DNA from 2 places in the Actinoplanes sp. NPDC051513 genome. Region 1 is predicted to be linked to the other one. Evidence: riboswitches for the same ligand, from Rfam matches in the RefSeq annotation. Region 1 holds a riboswitch; the other holds the start of a gene.
What was found. Region 1 has a riboswitch for cyclic di-AMP ahead of ACIA5D_RS44520 (C40 family peptidase). Riboswitches for the same ligand answer to the same signal wherever they lie in the genome.

Region 1 (7,181 bases):
ACGCCATGCGCTGCAAATCATCAAGATCGCGCGGACGGCGCACGGGCTGGCCGAGCTCGTCGGCACGGGGCTTGACCCTCCCCTTGGGGCAGGGCCCACGGTTGAGGTCCGAGTTCATAGGTGCGAGGAGGCCACGACACGGGCGACAGAGTGTGAGAGGGCGCGCTAGCAGCATGAGGAGCGGGGGCCGCGCTTTGCCCCGGGGCACGCTAGCCGCCTGACGAGCGAGCGCTGTGCCTTGCTGAGGCCCGCTAGCCGCCGCCCGACGAGCGAGGACTGTGCCTTGCTGAGGCTCGCTAGCCGCCCGACGAGCGAGGACTGTGCCCTTGCTGAGGGCGCGCTAGCCGGCTGGGGAGCGAGGACTGTGCGCTGCAGCGGGGCCGCTCTGCGCGTACCAGACAAGTACCGGACAAAAGGAAACGCCCACCGCAAGTGAGGCGGTGGGCGCGACCGGAAGCTGGAGTTCAGGCGGCGACGGCGGAAGCAGCCGCGGCGCGGCGGGCGGAGCGCTTCCAGCGCCAGACGATGGTGGTGGTGAGGGCGAAGCCGACGAGGGCGGGGGCCAGGCTCAGCGGGTTGATGCCGTGGGGGTTGGCTACCGCGGCGCCGATGACGGCGTAGCTGACGGCCGACGGGATGGAGGCGAGGAACGTGCCGAAGAGGTAGCGCTTGCGGCAGACGCTCGTAGTGCCGTAGGCGTAGCCGATCAGGCCGAAGGGGGCGAGCGGAAGGAAGCGCACCAGAAGAACAGCGGAGAGGCCGCGGCGGTTGAGCCAGCCGTCGAGGCGGGCCAGGCGGCCGCCGGCGCGGGCGTGCAGGACGCCTCGGCCGGCCCAGCGGCCCGCGTAGTAGGTGGCGGTGGCGGCGATCACGGCTGCCGCGAGGGCGGTGACGGCGCCGGTGGCGGCGCCCAGCAGGGCGCCGCACGCGATGGTGATGGCGGTGCGCGGGACCAGCACGGAGAGGAGGAGGCCGCCCACCACGGCGATCGCGACCGGCGCGACGTGGCCGAGGGCCAGGATCGCGTCGCCGACGTCGCGCAGCGGGAGGATGGCCGCGGCGGCGGCGAGACCGCCGACGACGACGCCCAAGACGCCGAACCGGACCAGGCGGCGCTTCCATCCCATCGTCGCGGGCGCGGGCAGTGCCGGCGCCGGCAGCGAAGGAGCGTGGGTGGCCGGGGCCGGGGAAGGCGCGATCAGGGTGTCAGTCATGCAGTCGTACCGCCCAACTGGTTGTCCGTGTGCTGGTCATGCGCCCGCCGCAGCGAGCCTTTCGGCGCGGAGCCGTTCCGGCCAGGTGTCGTCAACGGGCGAAAGACTATCCGCGCCGATCGCCCAACGCAGTAGCAGATCGGCTATAGCTGGGTTGCGAGCGAGCGCGGGCCCATGGGAGTACGTGCCCAGGACCTTGCCGTGCCATGCGCCCTCGGTGTGCCCGTCGTTGCCGATGCCGGCGGTGACCCGTGCCAGCGGCTGCACCCCGGGGCCGAGGTGGGTACGGCCGCCGTGGTTCTCGAAGCCGGAGAGCGCCGGCAGGCCGAGCCGCGGGTCGATGTCGCCGCGGATCTCGCCGACCGCTCGGGTCTCGCCGCGGTCGGAGTGCAGGTCGAGCAGCCCCAGGCCGGGGCATTTCGCGCCCTTCGCGAAGAACGAGTGGCCGAACAGCTGGTATCCGGCGCAGACCGCGAGGACCGCCGCGCCCTGGTTGACCGCCCGGTGCAGGCCGCCGTCGTTGATCAGGCGCTGCGCGGCCAGGGCCTGCGGCCCGTCCTCGCCACCGCCGATCAGGTAGATGTCGGCGCTGGACGGCATGGCCTGGTCCGAGCGGATCTCGTACGTCTCGACCGGGATGCCCCGCATCGCGGCACGCCGGGCGAGGATGAGCAGGTTGCCCCGGTCGCCGTACGTCGAGAGCAGATCCGGATAGATCCAGACGATCCGCAAGATGCTCTCAGTTGACACGGTCCAACTCCGCTCGAATGTCCTGGAACGCCGTGTAATTGGCGATCACCTCGAGGCGGCCGGGCGGTACTGCCTGGATCGCCTCGTCAAAACTCATAACGTGCCGGAATGGCACACCGTTCACCTCGAGGCGAACCGCCAGGTCATAGGCCCGGTCGCCGGTGATCAGCACCGGCCGGTCACGCAACGGCGCGAAGTTCACGTCGTAGAGCCACGAGGTGTCGAGACCGTCGGGGTCCCGGGCGTTGACCGAGAGCAGGGTGGGTGCCTGCTCGGCCATGTCGAACGCCTCGAGCCAGCTTGCCGGGTTCTTCGCGAGGAGCAAACGGACGTTTCGTCCGTCCCGGTCGACCTGGGCGTAGCGGCCGGCGACCGAGGCGACGGTGGCGAGGTGGGGCAGAGCCTCTATCGGGCGGACCCCGAACTCGGCCGCGACCGCGAGGGCGGTGGCGGCGTTACCCAGGTTGACCTGGCCGGGGAGCTGGAGCTTGACGAGGTGCCAGTCGCCGCGCGGGTCGACGACGCCGTCGTCCTCGACGCGCCAGTGGGGCTGCGGGCGGCGCAGCGGACAGCCGACGCACCACCAGTCGCCGCCGTTGCGCTCGATCGGGTGGCCGCTCTGCGGGCAGACGAACGAGTCGTCGTGCCAGCGCTGGCCGGCACTGAACCAGGTGACCTGCTGGCCGCTGCCCTCGGCCGCCCAGACGACCATCGGGTCGTCGGCGTTGGCGACCACGCGCACCTCCGGGTGGCCGGCGAGGGCATCGCGCCAGAGCTGCGCCATCATCGCCACCTCCTTGGCCCGGTCGAGCTGGTCGCGCGAGAGGTTGAGCAGGGCGACCACTCGCGGGGTCGTCGCGTCGATGACCCGGGCCAGGTAGTGCTCGTCGACCTCGAGGACGGCGAACGGGGTGGTGCCGGCCTTGGCCAGCGCCGACGTGTGCCCGGTCGGCATGTTGGCGCCGAACGAGTTGGTGGCGACCCGGCCGATGTGCGAGATCGCGGCCGCGGCCAGGCGGGTCGTGGTGGTCTTGCCGTTGGTCCCCGAGATGAGCGCGACCGCCCGGCCCGAGGCCAGGTGGGCCAGCAGATCAGGGTCGATCTTGAGGCCGATCCATCCGCCGATGACCGAGCCGTCGCCGCGTCCCGCGGCCCTGGAGAGCGCCGCCGCGGTCTTCGAGACACTCGTCGCCACTTTGGCCCGCAGGGGCATCTTGCCGTCCGTCACGGGAGCGAGGGTACCCGACCCAACGGTTACATCCGGTTGCCGGCGGCCCGGAGTCTACTGAATGCCCTCTGGCCAGCGACGGAGGGGTTACGGGCCCGTTACGGCCACTTTTTGTGTGTTGTGTTTCACCCGTAACCTTCCACGGCAGGTGATCACGCCATGACCGTACGCGATGGCATTTATCTCCTGGAGGTAACAAACTGGACAGTAACCAATGTGCCAAACACGCTGAGTGACGGATCCAAGACCGACGATCAAGCGAAATATCAGGTAGCAAGGTTGGGCCGGTCCGCCATGGACCGGCTCGCGACGACCAGGCTCACGCCGAGCCCTGCCCCGGGCCGGGCGCCGCGACCACGAAGCGCGCACGACCACAAAGGCATACGGGGGCAGGGACGGGGGACCCACAGCTTCTCGAGAGAGACAGCCGGTCCGCCTCGCCGCCACCCGCTCCGGTGGCGGGCAACGGGGCAACCTCGGGGTGAAGTCGGCCACCACGGCGACCGGGCAACCTTCCCGCCCGAACCCGACAGCTAACCTCGCAGGCGTGCCGGAGGGATTCCCTTACCGTGCACGAACATCGTTCGAGCCGGCGTCGGCGCCTGTCCGTCGGCACCGGAACCGCCGCGCTGTCCCTGGGTCTCTGTCTCTGTGCGGGACAGCTCATCGCAACCTCACCGGCCAGCGCCGCCGTAACCCCCGTCGCCGCAACACCCGTCGTGCAGGCGGCCGCGGTGGCCAAGGTCAAGCCGAGGGTCACCACCAGCATCAGCAGCAGGACCATCTCCAAGGGCGCCAAGCTGCGGGTGACCGTCCGGTACATCAACCCCAAGAACGGCAAGCCGCTCACGACCGGCACGGCGCACCTCATGGTGTGGCGTGGCAAGTGGATCGGCTACTCGAAGGCGAATCTGAACAGCAACGGCTCCGCCACCTTGTACGCCGCTCCCTCGGCGTCCGGGTGGTTCCGGGTCGTGTACGGCGGCACGGGCGCCAACTCGGCGGTGTACGGCGCCAAGTTCGCAGTGACCGTCAAGTCCAGCAACGGCGCGAAGATCCTGGCCGAAGCCAAGCGTCACACCGGTGCGCTGTACAAGTTCGCCGCGGCGGGCCCGAAGCGTTTCGACTGCTCCGGGTTCACCAAGTACGTCTACAAGAAGTCAGTGGGCAAGTCGCTGCCGCACAAGGCGAACTCGCAGCAGAAGTACGGCAAGGCCGTCGCCAAGAGCAACAAGAAGGTCGGCGACCTGATCGTCTTCCGCTCGGGCTCGTACGGCTACCACGCGGGAATCTACGCCGGGAACGGGTACATGTACGACTCCCCGCACACCGGCGCGCGGGTCGGCAAGCACAAGATGTACGGCAGCAACTACGTCGTACGCCGAATCGCCTGACACAACCCACGAAAAGGGACGCCCCGCGGTTCGCGGGGCGCCCCTTTTCGTAGGCGAATCAGACGACGACCGAGACCAGGCGGCCCGGCACGACGATGACCTTCTTAGGTGTGCGCCCCGCCAGCACGTCGGCCACCTCGATCAGTGCCGCCTCGCGAACGGAGGCCTCGCCGGTCTCCGGCGCCACCGAGATCCGGCCGCGCACCTTGCCGTTCACCTGCACCGGATAGGTGATCGACTCGGCCTTCAGCTGCGCCGGGTCCGCCACCGGGAACGACGCGTAAGCCAAGGTGTCGGCGTGGCCCAGCTTGCGCCACAGCTCCTCGGCCAGGTGCGGTGCGAACGGCGACACCATCAGCACCAGCGGCTCGACCGCCTCGCGCGAGACGACCGGCAGCGGGGTCAGCGTGTTGGTCAGCTCGATCAGCTTGGCGATCGCGGTGTTGAACCGCAGTTCGTCCAGGTCGTCGCGGACGCCGGCGATCGTGCGGTGCAGGTGCTTGCGCACCGACGGCTCCAGCGGCTCGTCGGTGACGCGTACGGCGCCGGACTCCTCGTCGATCACCAGGCGCCACACCCGCTGCAGGAACCGCTGCGAGCCGATCACGGCACGGGTCTCCCAGGGGCGGGAGACGTCCAGCGGACCCATCGCCATCTCGTACACCCGGAACGTGTCGGCGCCGTACTGCTCGCACATCTCGTCGGGGGTCACGACGTTCTTCAGCGACTTGCCCATCTTGCCGTATTCGCGGAAGACCGCGGCGCCGTCGTAGAAGTACTGGCCGTCGCGCTCGACGACCTCCTCGGCCGGCACGATGACGCCGCGGGCGTCCCGGAACGCGTACGCCTGGATGTAGCCCTGGTTGAACAGCTTCCGGAACGGCTCGAAGGACGAGACGTGGCCCAGGTCGTACAGAACCTTGTGCCAGAAGCGGGCGTACAGCAGGTGCAGCACCGCGTGCTCGACGCCGCCGACGTACAGGTCGACGCCGCCGGAGTCGCCGTCGCGGGCCGGGCCCATCCAGTACGCCTCGTTGTCGGGATCGACCAGCGCCTTCTCGTTGCGCGGGTCCAGGTAGCGCAGCTCGTACCAGCAGGAGCCGGCCCATTGCGGCATCGTGTTGGTCTCGCGGGTGTACCGCTTCGGCCCGTCGCCCAGGTCCAGCTCGACCTCGACCCATTCCTTCTTACGGGACAGCGGCGTCTCGGGCTCGCTGTTCGCGTCGTCCGGGTCGAAGGTGCGCGGCGAGAAGTCGTCGACGTCGGGCAGCACCACGGGCAGCATCGAGTCGGGCAGCGCGATCGGCAGGCCGGTCTCGTCGTACACGATCGGGAACGGCTCGCCCCAGTAGCGCTGGCGGCTGAACAGCCAGTCGCGCAGGCGGTAGGTGGTGGCGCCCCGGCCGTGACCGTGCTGCTCCAGCCAGGCGATCGTGGCGGCCTTGGCCTCGGCGACGCCCTTGCCGTCCAGCCAGTCGCTGTTGATGGCGGGACCCTCGCCGGTGAAGGCGCCTTCAAAATCATCAGGAGCTTTCACCGTACGGATGATGGGCAGTTCGAAGTTCTCGGCGAACTCCCAGTCGCGCTCGTCCTGGCCGGGCACCGCCATGATCGCGCCGGTGCCGTAGCCGGCCAGCACGTAGTCGGCGATGAAGATCGGGATTCTCGCCTGGTTAACCGGATTTGTCGCATACGCGCCGGTGAAGACGCCGGTCTTCTCCTTCGACTCCGTGCGCTCCTCATCGGTCTTGACGGCAGCCTGTGCCCGATATGCAGCGATCGCCTCGCCGGGCGTTTCATACCCGCCGGTCCACGTCCGATTTGTCCCGTCCGGCCACTCCGCGGGCGTGATCTTGTTGACCAGCTCATGCTCGGGCGCCAGCACCATGTAGGTCGCGCCGAACAGCGTGTCGGGCCGGGTCGTAAATACCGTGATCTTGTCGTGTTCGACCGGAAAATCGACGTGCGCACCCCGCGACCGGCCGATCCAGTTGCGCTGCATCAGCTTGACCGGCTCCGGCCAGTCCAGTGTGTCCAGATCCTCGATCAGGCGGTCGCCGTACGCGGTGATCCGCATCATCCACTGCCGCAGGCTGCGCTGGAAGACCGGGAAGTTGCCGCGCTCGCTGCGCCCGTCCGGCGTGACCTCCTCGTTGGCCAGCACGGTGCCCAGACCCGGGCACCAGTTGACCGGGGCCTCGCTGATGTAGGCCAGGCGGTGGTCGTCGACCAGCTTGCGGCGCTCGACGGGGGGCAGCGACGACCACGGCTCGCCCGGCGTCGGGCGCGTGCCGGCCTCGAACTCGGCGATCAGGGCGGAGATCGGCCGCGCCTTGCGGATCTTCTCGTCGTACCAGGAGTTGAAGACCTGCAGGAAGATCCACTGCGTCCACCGGTAGTAGTCCGGGTCGGTGGTCGCGAAGGAACGGCGCTCGTCGTACCCCAGGCCCAGGCGCGTCAGCTGGTGCTTGTACCGCTCGACGTTCGCCGCCGTGGTGATCGCCGGGTGGGTGCCGGTCTGCACCGCGTACTGCTCGGCGGGCAGGCCGAACGCGTCGAAGCCCATCGGGTGCAGCACGTTGAAGCCGGCCATCC
Region 2 (7,181 bases), on a different contig from region 1:
GCCCCGGTCACCCCGGCCGGTTCCCGGGCGCGCGCGATGATCCTGGCCGGCGCCCCGCTGCTGGCCGGCGCGACCGCCCTCGGCTACCAACTCGTCGAGGCTCTGTGAGCCACCCGGGAAACGCAGGCCGGAGCCACCCGGAGAAGGCAGGACCGAGTCGCCCGGAGAACTCAGGCCTGGCCGTAGACCGGAATCTGCGCGCCCGTCGTCGGCGCCGAGGCGTCCGAGGCCAGGAAGAGGATGGTCGGCGCGATCTCCTCGGGCCTGACCCACTTCGAGAAGTCGGCGCCGGCCATGTCACGCCGGTTGGCCGGGGTGTCGATGACGCTGGGCAGGATCGTGTTGCAGCGCACGTTCTGCTTCTTGTACTCGACGGCGACCGCCCCCGCGAACGCCAGCACCGCCGCCTTCGCGGTGATGTAGCCGGCCGCGCCCGGCCACGGCGCCACCGCGGCCCGCGACGACACGCACACGATCCCGCCACCACCGGCCGCTACCAGGTAGGGCAGCGCGGCCCGGGTGACCAGATAGGTCGGCCGGAGGTTGCGCGCCAGCAGCCCCTCGAACTCGGCGACGGGGGCGTCCGCGACGAGCCCGCTCCCGCCGTACGCGCCGGCCAGATTGACCACCGCCCGCAGCGGCGCCCCCGGATCGCCCGCCGCGACGGACATCGCGGCAGTGATGTCCGTCTCATCGGTCAGGTCGGCCTCGACCGTGATCGCGCCCTCCGGAAGCCCCTTCCGGCCCGGCCGCACGGGCGCGACAACCCGCCACCCGTCCGCCAGGAAGGCACTCACCGTGGCCGTTCCCAGCCCGCCCGCGCCGCCCGTAACGAAGACCGTGCGCCCGTTCGTCATGGGGATCATGCTGCCCGTTCATCCGCCCGGGACGGTGTGGTTTTCGTCACGCTCACCGGAGGATGGCCAGGTGGTCGCCAATAGTTACCAAATACGCCGTCACCTGCACGGGCGTCACCCGTGCGGGCGAGTGAACTACGGCGGGTCGTGCCGCATTGTGGCAGGTGGTCCCGTTCGGCACCGCGCCTCGGGATCTTTTTGATGAGGCTTTTGGTTCAAGCCGGTCGCGAAGCTGTCGATGCTGCACGTGAACCCAGGAAGCCGGACGGCCGTACTGGGTAGTGATGGACGTCCCAAGGTCGGTGGTGATGCCCGTCGCTGCGACAGGTGGGGGGCCGATGGTGTCATTGAGACCAACGCGGGTAAGCGTTCTGCTGCGCGACCGACAGCGGCGGCGGCGCGCGAATGCTGTGCCACGAGCCCCCTTCAGGAACATCGCATGCGGCTCTCAGCAATCACCCAGGCGTTCGTGACACTTTCGATCCACCAGCCGGAATCAGTGCGAGCAGTCATTTGTTGTGTAGATGCCAGTAACCGCAAGGTACGAACTGCGGACGTTACGGGGAGGAACTGATGAACACAGGGTTTGCCCGTAACGGGGTAAGTAGTGAACGCAATGAGGGGACCGTGGGCAACGTGGAGAAGAACACCGTGATGCGGACCGACCAGGTCGCCGAGGAGCGTGACCTTGTCGGCGTCTACCTGCACGAAATCTCCCGGACGCCACTGCTGAGCGCAGCCGAGGAAGTCGATCTTTCCAAGCAGATCGAAGCGGGCCTCTACGCGGAGTTCCTGCTCGACGAGGGCGAGACGCCGCGTGGCGTGAGCCGCGAGGAGCTCGAGCGGATCGTCCACGAAGGTCAGCGGGCGAAGGACCTGTTCATCCGGGCCAACCTGCGACTGGTCGTGTCGATCGCCCGGCGCTACGTGCGCTCCGGCATGCCGATGCTCGACCTGATCCAGGAGGGCAACACCGGCCTGGTCCGCGCGGTCGAGAAGTTCGATTACGAGCGCGGCTACAAGTTCTCGACGTACGCGACGTGGTGGGTGCGCCAGGCGATCAGCCGGGCCATCGCCCAGCAGGAGCGCACCGTGCGCCTCCCCGTGCACCTGGTCGAAGACGTCAACCGGATGCGCAACGTCACCCGCCAGCTCGTCCGCGAGCTCGGCGCCGACCCCGAGCCCGACCAGATCGCGAAGGCGCTCGGCGTGACGGTCGAGCGGGTCAACGAGCTCACCCGCTGGGCTCAGGACACCGTCTCCCTCGACACGCCCGTCGGCGACGACGGCGACACCAACCTCGGCGACCTGGTGGCCGACAGCGACGCACCCTCGCCGGAAGAGATCGTGCTGACTGCCCTGGAGCGCCAGCGCATCGAGGGTCTGCTCAACCACCTCGACGACCGGTCGGCCGGCATCATGCGGGCGCGGTACGGCCTCGAGGACGGCCGGGAGCACTCGCTGACCGAGGTGGCCTCGCGCTTCTCGCTCAGCCGCGAGCGCATCCGCCAGCTCGAGATCCAGGCGCTCGGCCGGCTGCGCGAGCTGGCCCGGGCCGAGGGCCTGCAGGCCGCCTGATCTTCGCACTTCCCCCGGATTTCCCTACGCGAAAGGCCGGTACCCCATTGGGTACCGGCCTTCTTGGTTCCGCGGTTGTTACTTGACCCGTCCGTAGCCGTACGGGGTCATGATGTTGATCGTCCTCTTCTTGACCGGCTCGCCCTCGCGTGACGCGTCGATGATCATGCCGCCGCCGACGTACAGGCCGACGTGCCCGAGGCTGCGGTAGAACACCAGGTCGCCCGGCTGCAGTTGCGACTTGCTGATCCGGGCGGTGGCGCTGTACTGCGCGGCCGCGTTGTGCGGCAGCGACTTGCCGGCCTTGGACCAGGCGGCCATGGTCAGGCCCGAGCAGTCGAACGTGTTGGGGCCCGCGTCGCCGTACCCGTAGTAGGCCGGCTTGTTCGCCTGCGTGTACGCGAAGTCGACGGCGATGCCCGCCTTGCCGGAGATGGCGGGCGCCGGGCCGGCCGCTCCCGCGACGCCGGTCTCGGTCGCGCTGCCGTACGCCTGCACACGCATGGCGCGCAGCTTCTTGATGTTCGCCTCGATCGTCTTCTTCCGGGCGTCCATCGCCTTGAGCTGCGCCGCCTGCTTGGCCTGAGTGGTCTTCAGGGCCGCCTGCCGGTCGGCGAAGTTCTGCGTGGTCTCGGTGAAGTCGTTGATGTCCCGCTGATTGGCGCGGTTGATCATCTCGAGGAGGCTCATCTTCTCGACCAGGCCGCCCTGCTCGTTGCCCAGCAGCGCGCTCATCGGCCCCACCCGGCCCTGCATGTAGGCCTGGGAGGCGATGGTCTCGACCTGTGCCTCGGCCACCACGAGCTTCGCCTTGGCGGGCGCGAGCGAGGCCTGGAGGGTCTTCTGGTCGTTCGCCGTCTTGGTCAGGTCGATCTTGAGCTTGTTGTACGACTCGGTGATGTCCTCGAGCTGGTTCGAGGCGGTCTCGATCTGCTTCTTGAGCTCGGTCTCGGACGGCGCCGCGTGTGCCGCGGTCGCCACGGATCCGGTGATCGCGATCGCCATCGCCGCGACCATGAGTGCCCGAAGCCTGGTGCGGGGGGTTGGCACCGGTTGCTGACCTTTCTTCCGCTGCGGCCGCCTACCGGGTTAGCTGACGCCAAATCCGGGCGGTTCAGTGGGCGGGAAGAAGGCCCTGCTGCTCCGCAGATTCAGCCCAGAAACGCGGTTCCCCGGCTCAACTCGGGCCCGCGCTCGCTCCGGGGGAGGGCGTGCGAGGACACCGCGCCGATTGGGCGGCGTTGGCCGGCGCCACCGAGGGATGTGGCTGCGGACCGAACCAACCGCATTAACTTATCGATGCGCGAAACAAAATCAAGGTCTCTACGCGGGATTTAAGGAAAAGGCCAGATATGCGTGATTGATCCCGATAACGCATTGTCATTCGACGAAGACGGCGCGTCATTCTCGCGATCAAATGGGACTTTTCACCGGTTCCACGGGAACCCACGCGTGGCTGACCTTACGCTCGGCCCAGAACGAGAGGAAGGGGATGGTTCCGGCCGCCATCACCAGGATCATGCGGAGGAAGGGCCACCCCGCCCGGCGCGCCAGGTCGAAGGTCAGCACCAGATAGACCATGAAGAGGAAGCCGTGCGCGGGGCCGACGATCGCCACCACGGTGTCGTTGTCGGCGAGGTACTTCAGCGGCATGCCGACCAGGACGAGCGTGAGCAGGCAGACGCCGACGATCCACGCGATGATCCGATAGCGGGTGAGCGCTCCCTGCACGTTCCACGTCCTATTTCGTCGAGGTGTAACCGGGGTAGTCGGCCGGTCCGGCGCCGGGATGGGCTGCGAGCCAGGCGAGGTAGTCGTTGTAGGCGGCCAGCTCGGGGTCGTCTTCGGCGGGCGCCCTGCTGACCGCGACCCGCACGGGCCGGCCGACCGTAACAGGCGAGCCTGGGAGCTTCTCGGGCTCTTCGTCCCTTTCCTCCGGCGCCTCGGCGGGAGGCTCGCGGGCCAGCTGGACCTCGCGGTACCAGAGGAAGGCGAAGAAGGCCGCGAACACCGGCCATTCGAAGGTGTAGCCCCAACTGAGCGTGTTGCCGCCACTGGCCCGGCTGAACTGCCACCACCCCAGCCCGAGGCAGCCCGCGATCGCGACCAGCGCCAGGACATGCCGCACGATCCACGCCGGCGTCCACAGCCCCTTCATGCACACGAGGGTACCGGCGGCACGTTTGCCCGCCGTCGGCGCGGGCAACCGTTCTGCCAGGTGATGACCACGACGGAGGTGCACGATGGCGGACGCCGAGACCGGGACCGGCGTGGACCCGGCCACGCTTGACGACGAGGACCTGTTCCGGGAGTTGTCCAGCCTCTATCGCGCGCGGATGTCCACGCTCCGGCACGGCCCCGGCGCGGCCCTCGACAACCACTTCCGGCGCACTGCCGAGCTGGAGACCGAGTACCTGACCCGCTTCCCGGGCCGCGAGGTGGACCCCGCCCGACTGACGCAGGACTTCTGACCGCCCGCTCGCCCGCCCGCTTGCAGGAGGACCCCCATGACCGACACCCTGCGCGACCGGATGGCGCACGTCGCTGACGCCTATGCCCCACACGAACACCGGCCGCTCGACGGATACCTGGTCGCGATGGGCGCCTTCGGCGCCCTCGCCGCGTCGTTGGCCGGTGCCGCGAAGCTCACCGGCCGGTCGGCGCCGCAGCGACCCGGGATCGCGGACGTGGCGCTGATCTCAATCGCCACGCACAAGCTGAGCCGCCTGCTCGCCAAGGACGCTGTGGCCAGCCCGCTGCGGGCGCCGTTCGCCCGGTACGCCGAGCCGGCCGGCGCCGCCGAGCTCAACGAGGAGGTACGCGATCAGGGCAGCTCGGTCCGGCACGGGATCGGCGAGCTGATCACGTGTCCCTTCTGCCTCGCCCTCTGGGTCGCCACCGGGCTCACCGGCGGCCTGGTCCTGGCTCCGCGGCTGACCCGGCTGGCGGCCACCGCGCTCACCGCCACGGCCGTCTCGGACTTCCTCCAGATGGCCTATGACCGCGCCAAGAAGGCGGCCGAAGCCGACTGAGCGTTCCTGTGGCGCGGGTCACACCCGCTAACGGAATCATGGGGTGCGACCGACAGTTGTGAACGGATGTCGGTGTGTCCAGTGTCCCCGGGCCTCACCCTTTGCCTTTACGGAATACCGTTCGGCTGGAGCCGTATCGTGCCTTTCGCCGCGAGGCGACATGCACACCGACATCTCGTACGCCGCCCCCGGGTTCGCCCGGGGGCGGCGACGTGTTTCAGGGGCTCGCTCCGCGGGGTACTTGATCATTCATGACTGACCGGATCGAGCAACGGGCCGCCGAGCTGCTTCCCGAGGAGCGTGCGGCCGGCAGCGCCGACCCGCGGGCGCAGGCCGAGGCCATCCTGGACGACTCCGACCAGCGCGAAGATACCCCGGAAGCGGTGGAGAACCGCCGCTCCGACGAGGCGGCCACCTCCGCCGAGACCACCCGGTAGAGGCACCGAACTTCCGTGTTCGTCGATGGTCATGGCAATATTCCCCGCGTGTCTGCCCAGAATCGCCGGATTTCTGCGCCGGCGCGTGGCCCCGCTCGTTTGCTGAGCCGTCCCGCGCGCACCCGCAGCACGCGCTCCGCCGCCCTCAGCGGCCCGCACGCGGTCGAACTGGCCGGGCTGCTGCACGAGCTGTCGGTGCGCCTGCTCGGCGCCGAGAGCTTCGCCTCGGCGCTCGAGCGCCTCGCGGCCTGGGTGGTGGGCGCGGTGCCGGGCACGGTGCGTTGCTCGGTCACGCTGATCGGCGAGGGCGGCCCGCTCACCTGCACCGCCGCCGGGCCGTCCGGCGAGGGCGTCGACGAGCTCCAGTACGCGTTGAGCACCGGCCCCGGACTCCACGCGGCCCGCACGCGGGCCCTGGTCACCGTCGCCGACCTGACCACCGACGAGCGCTGGCCCGAGCTGGCCGAGCCGGCCCGCGCCGAGGGGGTCCGCGCGGTGGTCGCCGTGCCGCTGGACGTGCCCCGGGCCGAGGTGGGCGCGGTCAGCCTCTATCTGGACGGGGCCGGCGCGCTCGGGCCCGACCTGCTGCTGACCGCGATGGCCCTGGTCAACCAGGCCGAGGTGCTGCTGGGCGAGCTGCGCCGACGCGACGAGACCAGCACGGACGCCGCCGTCGACCGCGCGGTCGGCGTGATCATCGCGCAGCGCGGCTGCGGCGTCCGCGAGGCCTACGACCTGCTCGGCGAGACCGCCCAGCGCCTCGGTCTCGACCGCCGGGCGGTGGCCGACCGCCTGATCGCCGCGGCGGCCCGGAACGCGTAGGTCTCAGTCTTTCGACAGGTGTTGGACGACTTCGAACTCCAGCAGGGAGGCGCCGGTGGCGACCGGCCGGGCGCGCTCGCCCGAGTGCGCCTCGCGGGCCGAGCCGGACGACCAGGCCTGGAACGCCTCCTCGGACTCCCAGCGCGTATAGACGAAGTAGCGGTTCTCGCCCTTGACCGGGCGCAGCAGCTCGAAGGCGAGGAAGCCGGGCGCGTTCTCGACCGCGCCCTGCCGGGCGGCGAAGCGCTTCTCCAACTCGGGGCCGGCGCCCTCGGGCACCTCGATGGCGTTGATCTTCACAACAGACATGGTGGAAACGCTACCGAGCCGGGCCGCGTGTGCGGCCCGGCCCCTTTGGTGACGGTGCTCCCGGCGTACCGGAAGACGGTTTGATCTTGTTAGTGCGGGACCTTGTCGGGCAGGGGACCCGCGCCGACCTCGCCGGGGACGCCGTC

Region 2: another riboswitch for cyclic di-AMP. It lies ahead of ACIA5D_RS13925 (NlpC/P60 family protein); the one in region 1 lies ahead of ACIA5D_RS44520 (C40 family peptidase).

The regions. Positions count from the first base shown of each region.
Region 1 covers NZ_JBITDW010000029.1:9,115-16,295, reverse strand. The annotation lists gene ACIA5D_RS44535 (TVP38/TMEM64 family protein) at 465-1,214, opposite strand; gene ACIA5D_RS44530 (type 1 glutamine amidotransferase) at 1,251-1,964, opposite strand; gene ACIA5D_RS44525 (MurT ligase domain-containing protein) at 1,954-3,177, opposite strand; cyclic di-AMP (ydaO/yuaA leader) riboswitch at 3,624-3,755, shown strand; gene ACIA5D_RS44520 (C40 family peptidase) at 3,762-4,586, shown strand; gene leuS (leucine--tRNA ligase) at 4,645-7,181, opposite strand, start outside.
Region 2 covers NZ_JBITDW010000003.1:817,460-824,640, forward strand. The annotation lists gene ACIA5D_RS13910 (dTMP kinase) at 1-108, shown strand, start outside; gene ACIA5D_RS13915 (SDR family NAD(P)-dependent oxidoreductase) at 171-857, opposite strand; gene ACIA5D_RS13920 (RNA polymerase sigma factor RpoD/SigA) at 1,431-2,435, shown strand; gene ACIA5D_RS13925 (NlpC/P60 family protein) at 2,514-3,440, opposite strand; cyclic di-AMP (ydaO/yuaA leader) riboswitch at 3,496-3,634, opposite strand; gene ACIA5D_RS13930 (DUF3817 domain-containing protein) at 3,849-4,166, opposite strand; gene ACIA5D_RS13935 (hypothetical protein) at 4,177-4,593, opposite strand; gene ACIA5D_RS13940 (DUF6158 family protein) at 4,679-4,906, shown strand; gene ACIA5D_RS13945 (DUF1360 domain-containing protein) at 4,943-5,467, shown strand; gene ACIA5D_RS13950 (hypothetical protein) at 5,719-5,904, shown strand; gene ACIA5D_RS13955 (ANTAR domain-containing protein) at 6,004-6,726, shown strand; gene ACIA5D_RS13960 (antibiotic biosynthesis monooxygenase family protein) at 6,730-7,035, opposite strand; gene ACIA5D_RS13965 (MDR family MFS transporter) at 7,125-7,181, opposite strand, start outside.